3 regions of the Cylindrospermopsis raciborskii Cr2010 genome follow, and region 1 is predicted to be linked to each of the others. Evidence: predicted binding sites of a transcription regulator. Region 1 holds the regulator's gene; each other region holds the start of a gene.
What was found. Region 1 encodes NtcA, which controls nitrogen genes in cyanobacteria. Its sites were predicted from a motif close to TNTGTANNNNNNNNTACANA; they were not measured.
Positions count from the first base shown of each region.

Region 2: a site for NtcA is predicted at 3,501-3,520, ahead of C6N34_RS07555 (DUF3120 domain-containing protein). Genes of this name have one in related genera too.
Region 3: a site for NtcA is predicted at 3,825-3,844, ahead of C6N34_RS11495 (DUF3155 domain-containing protein). Genes of this name have one in related genera too.

Region 1 covers NZ_CP065936.1:34,623-39,556, forward strand. The annotation lists gene C6N34_RS00135 (polyribonucleotide nucleotidyltransferase) at 1-557, shown strand, start outside; gene C6N34_RS00140 (DUF3146 family protein) at 754-1,020, shown strand; gene C6N34_RS00145 (pre-16S rRNA-processing nuclease YqgF) at 1,059-1,532, opposite strand; gene C6N34_RS00150 (DUF3084 domain-containing protein) at 1,535-3,025, opposite strand; gene ntcA (global nitrogen regulator NtcA) at 3,310-3,981, opposite strand; gene fabI (enoyl-ACP reductase FabI) at 4,340-4,934, shown strand, end outside.
Region 2 covers NZ_CP065936.1:1,660,849-1,665,782, forward strand. The annotation lists gene nadB (L-aspartate oxidase) at 1-1,276, opposite strand, end outside; gene psbU (photosystem II complex extrinsic protein PsbU) at 1,369-1,797, opposite strand; gene C6N34_RS07550 (IS1 family transposase) at 1,996-2,688, shown strand; gene C6N34_RS07555 (DUF3120 domain-containing protein) at 2,656-3,498, opposite strand; gene C6N34_RS07560 (undecaprenyl-diphosphate phosphatase) at 3,668-4,573, shown strand; gene C6N34_RS07565 (TIGR03279 family radical SAM protein) at 4,617-4,934, shown strand, end outside.
Region 3 covers NZ_CP065936.1:2,518,093-2,523,026, reverse strand. The annotation lists gene C6N34_RS11520 (2Fe-2S iron-sulfur cluster-binding protein) at 1-211, shown strand, start outside; gene C6N34_RS11515 (FeoA family protein) at 315-575, shown strand; gene serS (serine--tRNA ligase) at 555-1,835, opposite strand; gene C6N34_RS11505 (DUF3611 family protein) at 1,876-2,445, opposite strand; gene C6N34_RS11500 (cofactor assembly of complex C subunit B) at 2,626-3,174, shown strand; gene C6N34_RS11495 (DUF3155 domain-containing protein) at 3,475-3,795, opposite strand; gene C6N34_RS11490 (sensor histidine kinase) at 4,271-4,934, shown strand, end outside.

The DNA of each region.
Region 1 (4,934 bases):
AGCAAGCCAGGGATGCTCGGTTGCACATTTTGGAGAAGATGTTGCAAACTATAGACAAACCACGAACTGAAACTTCACCTTTTGCACCACGACTAGTCACAATTAAAATTGATCCTGATATGATTGGTTTAGTCATCGGTCCAGGCGGTAAGACCATCAAGGGTATTACGGAAGAGACGGGTGCTAAAATCGACATTGAAGATAGTGGTATTGTGACCATTTCCGCCATAGATGAAGGTAGAGCCAAACGAGCAAAAAGTATAATTCAGGGCATGACCCGCAAGCTCCACGAGGGAGATGTATATGTGGGTCGTGTGACAAGGATTATACCAATTGGGGCCTTTGTGGAATTTTTACCTGGTAAGGAGGGCATGATCCATATTTCCCAGCTGGCCGATTATCGTGTAGGTAAGGTGGAAGATGAAGTAGCTGTTGGTGAGGAGGTAATTGTCAAGGTTCGTGAAATTGATAGCAAGGGGAGAATTAACCTGACACGATTGGGCATTCATCCAGATCAGGCAGCTGCTGCACGAGAAGCCGCAGCAACAAATCGCTAGTTGTATCTAGCTTTGTCCAGAAGGTTTAGTGAAGAAGCGTTCTGGCTCACCCCCGGTGGCTAGGGCTATAGGATTTTAGATTGTAGATTAAGTATAATAAATCACAAATCTAAAATCCGTGATACCTGGGTAATGGGATATTCTCCAGTGATTGTATAATTTTCTTACTCGAAGGAAAATTTACACTTGTTATTCCATGGTCAGCGCTAAACGTTTACCAGAAACTACTGCCCACGTGAGAATCACCCGTCAATCCTGGCAACATGGCTTTCTGGAAGGTGATGTCAGTGCTGGCAATTTTGAATGGCATTTTGAATGGTATTTTCTCCGGGGAGAACTTTCCATTCAACCCTCTCGGGGAAGGGCCTTGATTAGGGATCCCCTGGGACGCTTTTTAGAAAAACAAGATTATCAATTGGAACCAGGAGGAGATTATACTTTTACTATTCGGGCCGAAATATGAACTATAGCCACTACAAGAGGTTGACAAATACTAAAACACTACTGGTCACAAATGGGATGACTAGTAGAGTTTTTGTGGCAAATCCCCAGTTCTTCAAGATAGCGTTCAATTAGGAGAATTGCTACAATATCATCTATAGCCCGTGGTGGTTGACGTAAACCTTTGGGTACGAGATTTGTTAATCCTCTGGGAGGAAACATCTGCCAATAACGGTCTCTTGCAGCTAAGGTAGTGTAACGTTCATCTACTAAGATAATATCCAAACTGGGGTTTAATTCCTGCTCCAGTTGCTGTTTCCAAGTTTTAGCTGTGGTTTGATTTCCCATCACAATTCTGGAAATGGAAAAAGTTGCCCTGAAATCAGAAATATGGGCGATCACCTGTTTAGCTGGCACAACTTCATGATGGTAAAGTTTACGGTCTATTCCCATCACTGCTACACCACATTTGTCACGTCCAGGGTCAAAGCCTAAAATTGTGCACTGTGTTTTTATACCATTTATATTATTCATTTTTAAGTGCTAAAAACAATTTTTCCATTGGATATTGCCACCAGTTTAACTCTTAAAGGACCTGCAGTATAGATATTTTCTGCAGCAACTGCTTTTACTTCCAAAGCTTGTTGAGACTGCTCCAGTTCAGAAAAAAATCGTAAAAAAGTGCCATCTATCTCTATTCTCTCCACAATGCCAGCATTTCGGGCACGGAACTGGGAAGCAGAAATTACTAGATCTAGCCTTTGACGCAGTTGATATGATGTCATACTTTTCATATCCGCAGAGGTTGTAGCCAATACCTGACCAGCAGAAAATACCAGTTGATTGGGCATAGCATCGGCAAAAAATTCTATTTGTTTTTCCCCTCTTACGTAGTTACCAGCAGAAAAAATTCTCACTACATATTCCCTACCATCCTGAATTTGTTTAGTCAGTTGTTCCACCCTTTCTTCACTTATACGTAGTAAGTCTGTGTTATTTTGGTTGGTTCCTGGTTCATTTAATTGAATGCTGGCGTTATTATTAGCTTCCTGAAATATTTGGGTAATGACCTGATTGGCAACGCTAGGTTTATTCACACTAACTACAGCAGATGCTATGACCTGACCACGAACCAAAGCTAATTTACCCAAACGTAGGTCGCGATAAGACTGATAATATTTTTCCAATCTTGCTACCTCTTGTTCTAAATACTGCTGCTGTTTTTCTAGCTCCCCTAGTTGCACTTCTCTACTAGCAATAATTTGTTCTCGTTTCCTAATTTCTAAATTGCGATTTTGAATTAGCCTATCCAAACCAGCAATTTTTCGATCTCGCTGTGCAATAATTGCTTTGCGGTTGAACAATTCTCGATCTCGTTTGGTAACTGCATTTTTAGCCTCATCAATAGCTTGTTGAGCTTGAGCATATAACTGCTGACGTTCACTTCTTAATTCTCCCACTGCCAATCGTAAGGCTTGGCGTTGTTGGTATAAATTTTCCAGTTCACCCAGGGCCTGTCTATACTGAACCACAACCTTACCTAGTTTGCTCTGGGTTCCCCGGAGTTGAGTTTGAGTTTTAATCTGTTTTGTAGTAGTAATGTCAAGTTTAGCTTGTGTAGCTTTTTGTTTACTATTTGCTTCTTGTAAAGACTTATTTGTTTCTATAAGCTGGTTTTTAGCTTCTTCTTGAGCTTTTCTAGCTGCAATTAGTCTATTCTCTATATTAATCTTCTGAGCTTCAGCAGTTTTTAATTGTTCCCGTTTATTTCTGAGATCTTTTTGAATATCTTCTAACTCAAATACACCCTTTCTCAAACCCTCGTCGGCGGCAAATAAAATGGCCAAGGTGGTGGCGGAAATCACACTACCCGTAAAGATAGTGACAATAACCGCCGTTTTCTTGGGACGTAAATTAAACAGAGATAAACGTGCTTTACCTACTTTGGTACCAATGCGATCGCCGAGGGTGGCAATCACACCGCCCAAAATTAAAATTGCTGCTATGAGGATGTACCCAGTGGCCATCTTAATCCTACCGCCAAAAAAGCTTCCATATACACTTTACTACTTTTAACCATGGTCTGTGGAGAAAAAGAATTGGATAGAATAGTAAAGTTTAAATATTGTTTGACAGCCATAGGTATCCATGTCTTGGAGTCATAGAATTGCACCTTATTAAAATTGTTGCACGGTGGACACAGGGGGATATTGGTCCGTAAGAGTAAACACAACTTGCCTGGTGAATTAGACCCCCCAGATTTTTCCGTGAGCTAACTCAAATTATAGCTTATAAGCAAACTTGGTAAACATTAAGTAAACTGCTTGCTTAGTGCGACTGGCTTATGCACAGTGATTTTTTTCTTGTGGATAGAAATCATTTTTTTCTCCCGCAAGTCTCCTAGTAACCTGGTTACAGTCACTCGGGTGGAACCTATTGCTTCTGCGATCGCCTGATGGGATAACTTGAGGTCAACAGTAACCCCGTCAGCACAGGGAACACCAAAGTCGCGACAGAGAATTAGCAGAAAACTGACTAACCGAGAACCCATATCTCGGTGAGCAAGAGTTTCAATCATCATTTCTGTTTGCAGAATCCGCGAGGAGAGGCCTCGCAGCATAAGCATTGACAGTTCTGGATTTTCCTTGAGGGCCTGCTCTACCTGCTCAATTGGCGAAGAGAGCAATTCCACCGCAGTAAAAGCAACTGCATGGTAAAACCTATCTGATTTATTACCTGTTAGTAATGACAAAACACCGAAAACGCTATTTTCCCGTAGCAGGGCCACTGTTATTTCTTCTCCTGCTTCATACACCCTGGAAAGTTTCACAGCACCTCTGAGAAGAAAATAAACTCGTTCGGCCGGATCCCCGGGAAAAAAGATGGTTTTGTTACGTTCAAACGTCTCCACAACAGGGGGAAAAGCCCCCGTTGCCATTTGACGAAAAACATTTGCCAGGGCTTTATCTTGCATTACGATCATCTCCCTTCCCTTACCCAACACCGGAAAAACAAAAACTTAATACCTAAGAATACAACTGAAGAATCAAGAACGCACCGTCAATCTTTCTGTCTTTTACTATACTCAAATTTGCTAGTCTATCTTATTTTGTCGATCATGATACCCAATTTTGGTGATTTTTAACCTAAAATGGTGGATCACCCCTCCCCTGGAGGACAATTTTGGGGTTTTTTCGGTTCAAAATTTGCCAGATCTTTAATAAGTTCTTAAACAATCACCATAAAAAGGTTTATGGGGACAGAGAATTATCAAGATCACATTTAGGATAACATTTAATTTAACAATATTCTCAATAAGATCAATCGCGTTAACAATTTTTATGCTAAACCTGTCCGGTAAGAATGCCCTGGTTACGGGGATTGCCAATAGTCGGTCTATTGCTTGGGGTATTACCCAACAACTACATGCAGCTGGAGCTAATCTGGGAGTTACCTATTTGCCCGATGATAAGGGTAAGTTCGAAAAGAAGGTCTTGGAGTTAGTTGAACCCCTTGAACCTAGTTTATTTCTGCCCTGTAATGTAGAGAATGAGGAACAAATCCAAGCTACTTTTGACGCTATTCAACAAAAATGGGGTAAGCTAGATATTCTCATTCACTGTCTAGCTTTTGCTAACAAAGAGGATTTAAGTGGAGATTTTAGTCAAACTTCTCGCTTAGGATTTAATAAGGCATTAGAAGTTAGCACTTATTCTCTTATTCAGTTAAGTGGAGCAGCTAAACCTTTGATGACAGAAGGTGGTAGTATTCTGACTCTTTCCTATTTGGGCGCAGTGCGCGCTATTCCTAATTATAATGTAATGGGAGTAGCCAAAGCTGGACTAGAAGCTAGTGTGCGTTACTTGGCAGCAGAACTGGGACCCCAAAATATTCGTGTCAATGGTATCTCCGCAGGTCCCATCCGCACTCTGGCTT
Region 2 (4,934 bases), 1.6 Mb from region 1:
CTAATACTGATTTTTGGCTTTCCCACTCGGTTAAATTACATTCCCAGGAACTGGGATGTAAATTGGATGGTACTACCGATGGCAATTTCAAATCAGCCATCTGTGCCCCAAACACTATACATTCTAGTAGGGAATTACTGGCCAGACGATTGGCACCATGAACACCAGTACTAGCAGTTTCCCCCACAGCATATAAACCGGGAATGGAAGTGCAATTTTCTAAATTCGTGAGAATACCACCCATCCAATAATGAGCTGCGGGAGATACGGGAATAGGTTGATTAAATACATCTATGGACCAATACTGACAAACTTTAATAATATTAGGAAACCTTTGGCGGATTCTATCCGAACCTATGGGACGCATATCTAACCAAACATGGGCAGTGGCTAAATCCTTGGTGGTACGTTGTAGATGACTAAAGATAGCTCTGCTGACCACATCTCTGGGTGCTAGTTCACCTGCGGGATGATAATCAAACGCAAAACGTCGTCCCTGATCATCAATTAAGTGGGCTCCCTCTCCCCTTACAGCTTCACTAATTAAAAACCTTCCTGGTTTTATTAAAGCGGTAGGATGAAATTGCACAAATTCTGGATCGCGAATAATCGCACCCGAGCGCCAAGCTATGGCCACCCCATCACCTGTGCTCACTGCTGGATTAGTAGTTTGAGCAAATACTTGACCTCCACCACCTGTGGCTAAAACTACTGCACCCGCTCTTAACCAAGTTACTTCTCCTTCATAAAACAGACTAATTCCCTGACAGTGTCCAGTTTTTGCATCTAACCAGATAGAAAGGGCTAAAGCCTGTTGAATTACTTGAATATTTGGACGACATAATACTTGATTTGCTAGGGTGGTAGTTACTTCCCTACCTGTAGTATCTGCTGCATGGAGCACTCGATGACGAGAATGAGCAGCTTCTAAGGTTAAGGCTAGGGTTGTACCATGACGATCAAAGGCCACACCTAAATTTAATAAAGCCTGAATGCAATCGGGAGCTTTATGAGCTAAGAATTCTACCGATTTAATATCACATAAACCTGCACCAGCTTTTAAGGTGTCCTCAATATGGAGTTTTGGTGAATCCTCTGGGGATATGGCAGCAGCAATACCACCCTGAGCCCAATCACTAGCAGATAGGGTAAGGTTTTCTTTAGTAATTAAGCCAACTCGTAAAGATGCAGGTAAACATAAAGCTGTATATAGTCCAGCAGCACCAGCACCTACCACTAGTACATCAAATGTCTGATTGATATCTATTTCAGTCAAGGTTAAGGTATATGGGTATAAACAAGGAATCAGAAAACGGGAGATTAGGGGGAGAAAATTTTTCACCCCTCCTCACCCATTAGGTATTTGTCTTATCTGTAAATACCGTTGTTAATACGATCATCGCCTTCGTTGAATTCAGCATCGTATTTTGTTACGGTAAATTGACTTAAATTATTTTGTAGAAGTTGTTTCTGGCGATCGCTCAAACCTTTAATTTCCAACACGTCTTCTACCTTAACATAAGGAGCATTAGCAATGATTTTTTTAGCCAGAACCGGATAAAACCCTCTGATCCCCTGAAATCGGGCAATGTTGGTATTATTCAGGTCTATTTTTTTACCAAAATCCGTTGCTAGTTTCTGATCAGCTTTATTTTGCCGAGCAATTGCCAAAATTGGCGTTTGGGGTAGGTTAACACGGCTAAAATCCCAAGCTTGAGCTGTTTGGGTTGTTCCTAACCATCCCCAGCATCCGAGTAACAAACTAAAAACTGTTAATAAACGCACTAATCCTTTCACAATTTTCTTTCCTCTTTCCATCAAACAAAAATCAACTCTTTTAACTACGGGTAGTCCGCTCTCATTCCACTGAGGGAATGTTTGTAGGAGTCAAAAACTACTATACAACTTCTGATTGACACTCTATGACTTAGCTGCTCTCCCATGGTTAAGAATTTTGGCGTTGCATAATAGAGGTATGAATTGAGGTAATCTACTGTGCATTGTCCAAACTGCGGGTCTTCCAAAATCAGAAAGAATGGCAAACGTCGAGGTAAACAAAATCACATTTGTGTTGATTGTGGTCGTCAATTTATCGATGTCTATAGTCCACCTAAAGGCTATTCAGAAGAAGTTAAACAAAGTTGCCTGCGCTCTTATGTTAACGGTATGGGATTTAGAGCAATTGAACGCGATAAAGGCGTTCATCATACAACTATTATTTACTGGCTAAAACAAATTGGTTCCATACTTCCAGATGCTCCACCAGTTGAGGAAACACCCTTGGTAGGTGAGCTTGATGAGTTGGAGACCTTTGTGGGATCAAAAAAAAACAAAATATGGTTGTGGACAGCAGTAAATCACTTCCGTAAAAATATCCTGGCTTGGGTTGTGGGAGACCACAGCTCACAAGCATTTCAACCTTTGTGGGACATCGTTAAACTCTGGCAATGCTTTTTTTATGTTACTGATGGGTGGAGGGTTTATCCGAGTTTTATTCAGCCAGAGGATCATATTGTGAGCAAAACATATATGACTAGGGTAGAGGGTGAAAATACACGTTTACGTCACTACTTAGCGCGACTACATAGAAAAACGCTATGCTATTCAAAATCTGTAGATATGCTTAGGTATTCAATTAAATTATTACTTCACTATTTAAAGTATGAAGTAATACCCGCGTTTAGTTGATTCATCCCGCAAATATGCAACGCCAGAATTTTTAGCCAGAATCGCAGCTACTAGAAATAGACTGTCTACTAGGATTGTACTCAAAACTGCTCCACTAAATGCATACCAATGCTTTTGTTTATTTTTTAATGGTAGTAAACCAGCAATTAATAGTGATAGAGCTAAAACTATAGCCCAGCCTTGTCCCCAGGGAGTTTGTACTTGTAATAAGGCATTTTTAAATATTTGTGATACTCCTAGAACATCAGTTTGCATAATTTGCCGCCAATAGGGCATTAGGTCTACTAGGTAGAAATATACATCTGTTAGGACTGTACCAAATAGAGAGCCAAGATAAAACCAGTTACCGATTTTACCCCAATTTCTGTGTAAACACCAAAGGGCCATGGGTAGACATATGGATTCTATGGGTAAGTGCCACAGTGGTTCCCACCGTAACCAACCCCAGTAAATTGCCCCTGTTAACCAGGTAAGACTAAATCCTAAGAGTAAATCACCCCAAATATAAGTTTTTTCATTCGACATTAATTGTAAACTTAACCACACCCACAATCCAGTAATGGCTAGACTTATAGTCGGTAAAGATCGCACTAAAGGTGCCTCTATAAATACCGGTACGGATATTAAAAACACCGCAGCTCCAAATATTAACCAACTTTGACTGATGGCGATCGCTTTCGGTAAGGCGGGTAATAAGAACAGAGGAGAATGGAACTCATCCATACTTATGGCCTTGCTCTCGGAGGTATGTAAATCATTTTTAATAGAGGAGTTCACAGTTTTGTAGGATGAGAGTGTGTTATTAATCAAAGTTTTTAATATTTGTTACTAAACTTTATCTTTTTACAGTATCACACTGTAAAATCCCCCCCAGGGGTATTTTGATCATAAAGCACAAGGCGCAAAAAATGAACTGTTAGGTTGGACAACTTGAGAATAACTTGCTAGGATATGTCATCGTATCAAGCGAGTCTAATTCATGATCACAATCTTAGGAACAGCTAATGAGTTACTATTATCACCAATGCTTGCTGTGGCTGAGAACGGCAATCAAGCTAATCTAGAGTGGTTACAAGCGTTTATTTTAGGTATAGTCCAAGGTATTACCGAATTTTTACCGATTAGTAGTACAGCTCACTTATTAATTTTTACTAAAGTATTTGGTTGGAAAGAGTTAGGGGCTAAAGACTTTGTTGATGCGATTCAATTTGGCAGTGTGGTGGCAATCTTATTGTATTTTCGGTCATTGATTGCCAGTATTATTCAAGGAGCAGTGGAAGGGTTTAAGGATAAGGACTGGCAAAGGGAAGAGTGGAAAATTGTAATAGGTATTGCTGTTGGAACCATACCAGCACTAGTTCTTGGTTTTTTGTTAAAGGACATTTTGCCCGAAAGCGCCCTAATTATTGGTACAATGTCAGTAGTCATGGCTATTTTATTGGGATTGGCTGAAAAAATTGGCGATCGCAAGCGGGGATTTGATCATTTGCAAATTCGAGATGGTATTTTAGTAGGGATAGGACAATCCCTAGCCTTAATTCCTGGGGTTTCTCGTTCTGGTTCCACATTGACCACAGCCTTGTTTTTAGGACTAGAAAGAGACACAGCAGCAAAATTTTCATTTTTATTAGGTTTTCCCACCTTGACCATAGCCACCTTATACAAGAGCTTAAAAATATTTCATCTCTTTCAAGAGGGGCAATTACCAGAGAATATAGTTTTGTTATTGGTTATAGGAATTATCTCGACCTTTATTTTTTCGTACCTGTCAATTGCATTTTTAATTCGTTATTTACAAACTAAAGACACTTTTATCTTTGTTTGGTATAGACTAGCTTTTGGCGGAGCAATTTTATTGGCACTTGCTAATGGTTGGCAGGGGTGATGAAAACTGAGATTAGTCTAAAATAAAGCTGTTAAAAATTATCATGTCTGAGATTAAACCGGCAAAAATTACCAGTGTTATACCCGAATCCATTGCTGCTGAGGTTGGATTTGAAGCAGGTGATGCCATTGTGAGCATTAACGGAATCAAACCCCGCGACTTAATAGATTATCAGTTTTTGTGTGCAGATGAAATTTTAGAAATAGAAGTATTAGATAAACATGGTAAAATTCATCAAGTTGAAATTGAGAAAGACTACGACCAAGACCTAGGAATAGAATTTGGCACAGCTTTATTTGATAACTTAATTCAATGTAATAATCGCTGTCCCTTTTGTTTTATTGACCAGCAACCACCTGGT
Region 3 (4,934 bases), 1.3 Mb from region 1:
AGCAGCAGAAGCAGATATTGAATTGCCTGTTTCTTGTCACGCTGGTTCTTGCTCTAGTTGTGTGGGCAAAATTATAGAAGGTGAGATTAACCAAGATGATCAAAATTTCTTAGATGATGACCAATTATCTAAGAAGTTTGCCCTATTATGTGTTACCTATCCTCGCTCTAACTGTACAATTAAAACCCATCAAGAAGCAAATCTTGTATAGCTAAGGCGAACCAGAACGCCTACCTAATCATCAACCCTAGCGTTCTGGACCATATACAAGTTAGAAGATTACTCCTATTTCAATTTCTGTGAGTATTTTGACAATGTTTACTCCTTTTACTGTGGTTGGTTGTTCTTTGGAATTACTTCAAACTGGAGAAAAGGGAATTGTTACAGTCTGTCAACCCCAAAATGAAATCATTAAAAAAAAGTTGATTTCAATGGGTATTAGGACAGGAACTAATATCATGGTTGAGCAAAAATTGCCAGTTTTTATTATTAAAGCTGCAAATGTATCTATGACTATAGATAGGGAAACCATGGGAGCTATTTATGTCAGAGTATTACAAAACTTCTCTACCTAAATAGCTCTGCAACGCTTCTGGTACTTTAACTGTTCCATCAGCTTGCTGATAATTCTCTAAAATCGCTGCCATTGTCCTTCCTACAGCTAGTCCGGAACCATTTAGTGTATGTACAAAACGCGTTCCTTTTTTACCAGCCTCTTTAAACCGAATATCTGCTCTCCTAGCTTGAAAGTCAATACAATTAGAACAACTGGAAATCTCTCTATATTTGTTAAAGGATGGCAACCACACCTCTAAATCATAGGTTTTGGTTGCTCCAAACCCTAAATCACCAGTACATAGTTCAATTACTCGGTACGGTAATTTTAAAGACTGTAAAATTGACTCCGCACTCCCTACTAATTTCTCTAATTCCTCAAAAGAAGATTCGGGGCTCACTATCTTTACCAGCTCAACTTTATTGAATTGATGCAGTCTAATTAAACCGCGCATATCCCTACCATAGCTACCAGCTTCTCTTCTAAAACAGGGAGTATATGCAGTATGATAGATTGGTAAATCTTCTTTGTTCAAAATTTCCCCTCTATATAAATTAGTGACGGGAACTTCTGCTGTAGGAATTAACCATAACTCATCCTCTGCACATTTAAAACTCTCTTGGGCAAATTTGGGCAGTTGTCCAGTTCCCGTCAGAGAATCCGTATTTACTAATAAGGGTGGGCTAATCTCAATATAACCGTTTTCTATGTGCTTGCTTAACATAAATTGAATTAGTGCTCGTTCCAAAGCAGCCCCTGCACCTATTAAGTTCACAAACCTACTTTGAGCTATCTTTACTGCTCTTTCAAAGTTTAAGATACCTAACTTTTCTCCTATTTCCCAGTGGGGTAATATATTGGCATTTTGGGGTTTATATTCATCTCCCCATCTTCTAATCTCCGGATTATCATCTTCGCTTTCACCAATGGGGGTACTGTCGCTGGGAAGATTGGGAAGTGCTAATAACAACTGTTCAATTTGCCCTTTTAACTCTTTTTCTCTAGGTTCTAAATCGCTTAGTTTAGTTTTAACCAGATTGCCTTCTTCCTTTAACGAGAGAAGTTCTTCACTTTGAGGACTAATTCCTGTTTTTACCTTTTGACCTACCAGTTTACCAATTTCATTACTTCTAGCTTGCAATTCGTTGCGCTCTAATTCCAACTCCCGTTGTTTTTGGCTTAAATCCAATATGGGCTGAATTTCATATTTACCACCGCGACTATTCAGCTTTTTCTGTATCAGTTGTGGGTTTTCTCTAATCTGTTTAATATCCAGCATTGGTCATCACTCCAAAAAAGATTGAAAAATTTTCGATCAACTATCTTGTGATTCGATTTAGTAAAAACAGTGAACAAACAAGCCCTGCAAAATGAGCTGAAATTGTATTGGTGTTCGCTTGAACAACTAACATATCCAATCCGCTAATCACTCGATTTGGATCAAATAGCTGGGTTGTAACTGCTTGGGGGGAAATTGATCGGGCAACCAATGTGCCTACAATTGCTTGAGCACCTAATAAAGTCACTAAAATACCTCCTAGATTAATCCATACGCCTAGTCTAATCACCTGTACACTCTCTAGTTTTCGTGGACGATTGCTAGGATTGGATGAGTCCAGTTGTTTACCAATTCTTGTATACCTGTAACCTAAATAAATACCCGCACCTAAAACTATTAATCCACATACGGCCAAAAATATGCCAAATCCCGTGCCCGGATTGTTATTAGGACTACCCGGTCTCTGACTAAAAAAGGCATATAGCAATACTATTATCCCAGATATCACACCTAATACTAGTTGTATCCAAAAACTAATCCAACCCGCTAAGCGAAACATCTGGGCGATCGCTCTTATATTAGTGGATTGCATTTCCAAGTCCTTCGTCATATTTAAATAATTCCCATAGTAGGATCAATAAACTCTTTAAGAAACTTCTATAAAAGTCAATAGATCTAGTAGCTTATCTCTTAGTGACTATCAAAAATCCCACTTGACTGGTTTGACTCCAGAATAGATCAACAATCATTAATAATAAATAGGTGGGATTCATTTAAAAAAATAAAAGTCATGGATACTGCTATCATTCCATCCACCTTTCTCCTCACCTTGTTATTGCTTGTGGGGTTGTTTTTCTTTATTCGTGCTTCCACCAAAGATCGCACTGAACAAGCAAAAATAGCCTCTGAAGACGATGAAACCATCCTGATGGGTCAACTCAAGGACTATTTCCAATCCCGTGCTTATCGAGTGGTTTCCGCAGATCCAGAAAAAAAGGAAGTCATTTTCGAGGGCTTTGTCCAACCTAGTTGGTTTTTAGCTGTGTTTCTGACTGTTTTAGCTGCTCTAGGTCTTGCTTGTCTAGGACTAGTTTTAGCCCAGCTTTTTTCCAGTCAGAATCCATTTTTTTTGGTTTTAGTAGCACCATTAAGTGGTATATTCTACTGGCGCCAATCCGGAAGAATTGAGAAGGTATTACTCAAAATGGAGTTTTGCCAAAATGAACAACACCCCTCAAGTATAATCACTGTCACTGCTCACCGAGATGAACTCGCGGAGTTAAAAAGGGCTTTACAAGTAAAAGCTTTACAAGTAAAAATTGTCGATGTGATAACCTAACACCCTGACACCAATTACCTACTTCCAACCGGAAAACAGAGAGCACATAACAAACTTTGTATTAATGGTCTTACTAAGAAATCAACTTAACTCAGTTATTTTAGTAACATACCCTTCGCTTGATTTTGTTGTCACTCTCTGCTGTACCAGGTTTAATTATCCAATTGATTAGCACCACTGTCAGTTCGGCCACAAACTAAAAAAAAATTGAATTTTTGCGTCAACTGTTCAATTTTGCCAGTTAATTGATTTTGGGGTCAGAAGTAAGAAGTTGAATGCGTAAAAAAACCATTCCAGAACCTAGCGATTTGCCAGATTCACTAGTTGTTCTGCACTAGCTGGAGTTTCCAACATTCTCAAGCTAGGGAATAAAAAATGGTTCTCTTCTACGTATTGAGCACCAAACAGACCCTTTTCCGCCCAAAAATAACGGTCTGTGGTGTGTTCGTTCCTTTTTACTAATAGCAAGGCAGGAGGCAAGATACCTTCAGCGTGAATAAACTTTCTCGCTGCTGTCACTGGTTTGTCTTCGCCGCTTTCTATGCTGTACTGAGGCACATTTTCCAGAATCCGTCGTCCTTCCTGACGACGACGGCTTTTTCTTTTACGTCTCCTTGCCAACTTATTGTCCTCCTCTTTCAAGCTAGAAGATTGTAGTCACAGCTACAAAACTCGTGGTAATTATATACGGGTTGCCAGAAAAAATCAATGGTTTTTAACCTTTCGATACATCTCTATCAATCTATTCCTCAACTGGGATCAATTACTCAGTAATTTTAAAATAACTTGTGTATATTAAATATTAATAAATACGCAAATCGTAGTAGTTAAGGTGTTATATGATAGCTGAAGTAATATTAAAATAGTAATAAAATAATAAATGGTGATAAATTCACTTCACTTAACAATTAGGAATTAGAATAGGTAACGGATACCAATAAACAAGATGGCAAAAGGGCGCCCATTGATAAAACATAACTAGCTTACACACATAACCTCTAAATTCTAATTTCTGTTATAGCTTTAGCCAAAATGCTTACAAAATAGTTGATAGGCATCCGTAGCATTTATACACTTATTCAGTGAATTTCAAAAAATGTTAATGTCTGCCAGTTCTGATTTTATTGCTCTATGTCAAGAGCAAGTATCACTGTTAACCCAGGGACTGGGAGCGTCTTCAAGTGTAGTCTACTTAACACAGGAACTGGTAGACCACCCCAGTGGAGAAGGGTTATTAATTCCCGTTCTGGTTTATCCAGAAGCTTCTCGATTAAATTATTCCCAGGACGTGGGTAGAATAAAAGTTAACAACCTCAAATTTGGCAATTTAGAAAATTTGAGCGACTCTAGTTATGTGTTGTCATTACCAGATCAAAAACTGTTAGCACCAAGATTAGACTATATTCCCTCATCTCCCCAATCAACTGGTGCTTATACTAGTGATTATAATAAGTCCCTTAACTTAGAAGATAAATATCTATTTGGACAGTACCAAATTGTATTACCCCTGGTACATGAAGGTTTAATGGTGGGACTGCTTTTGACAGCAAGGGAAGATCGTCAGTGGAAACAAGTGGAAGAAGAAGAAGTTCGCCGCATAGCTACAACTTTAGCGATCGCCTGTATATTGGATCAGCGTCAAGTTTGGTTACAACACCAACTACAGCAGGAAAAAGCCTTACAAAAGGAGCAGGGGGACTTACTAGATAATCTTTTACATCAGTTTCGTAATCCTCTGACTGCTATTCGTACTTTTGGTA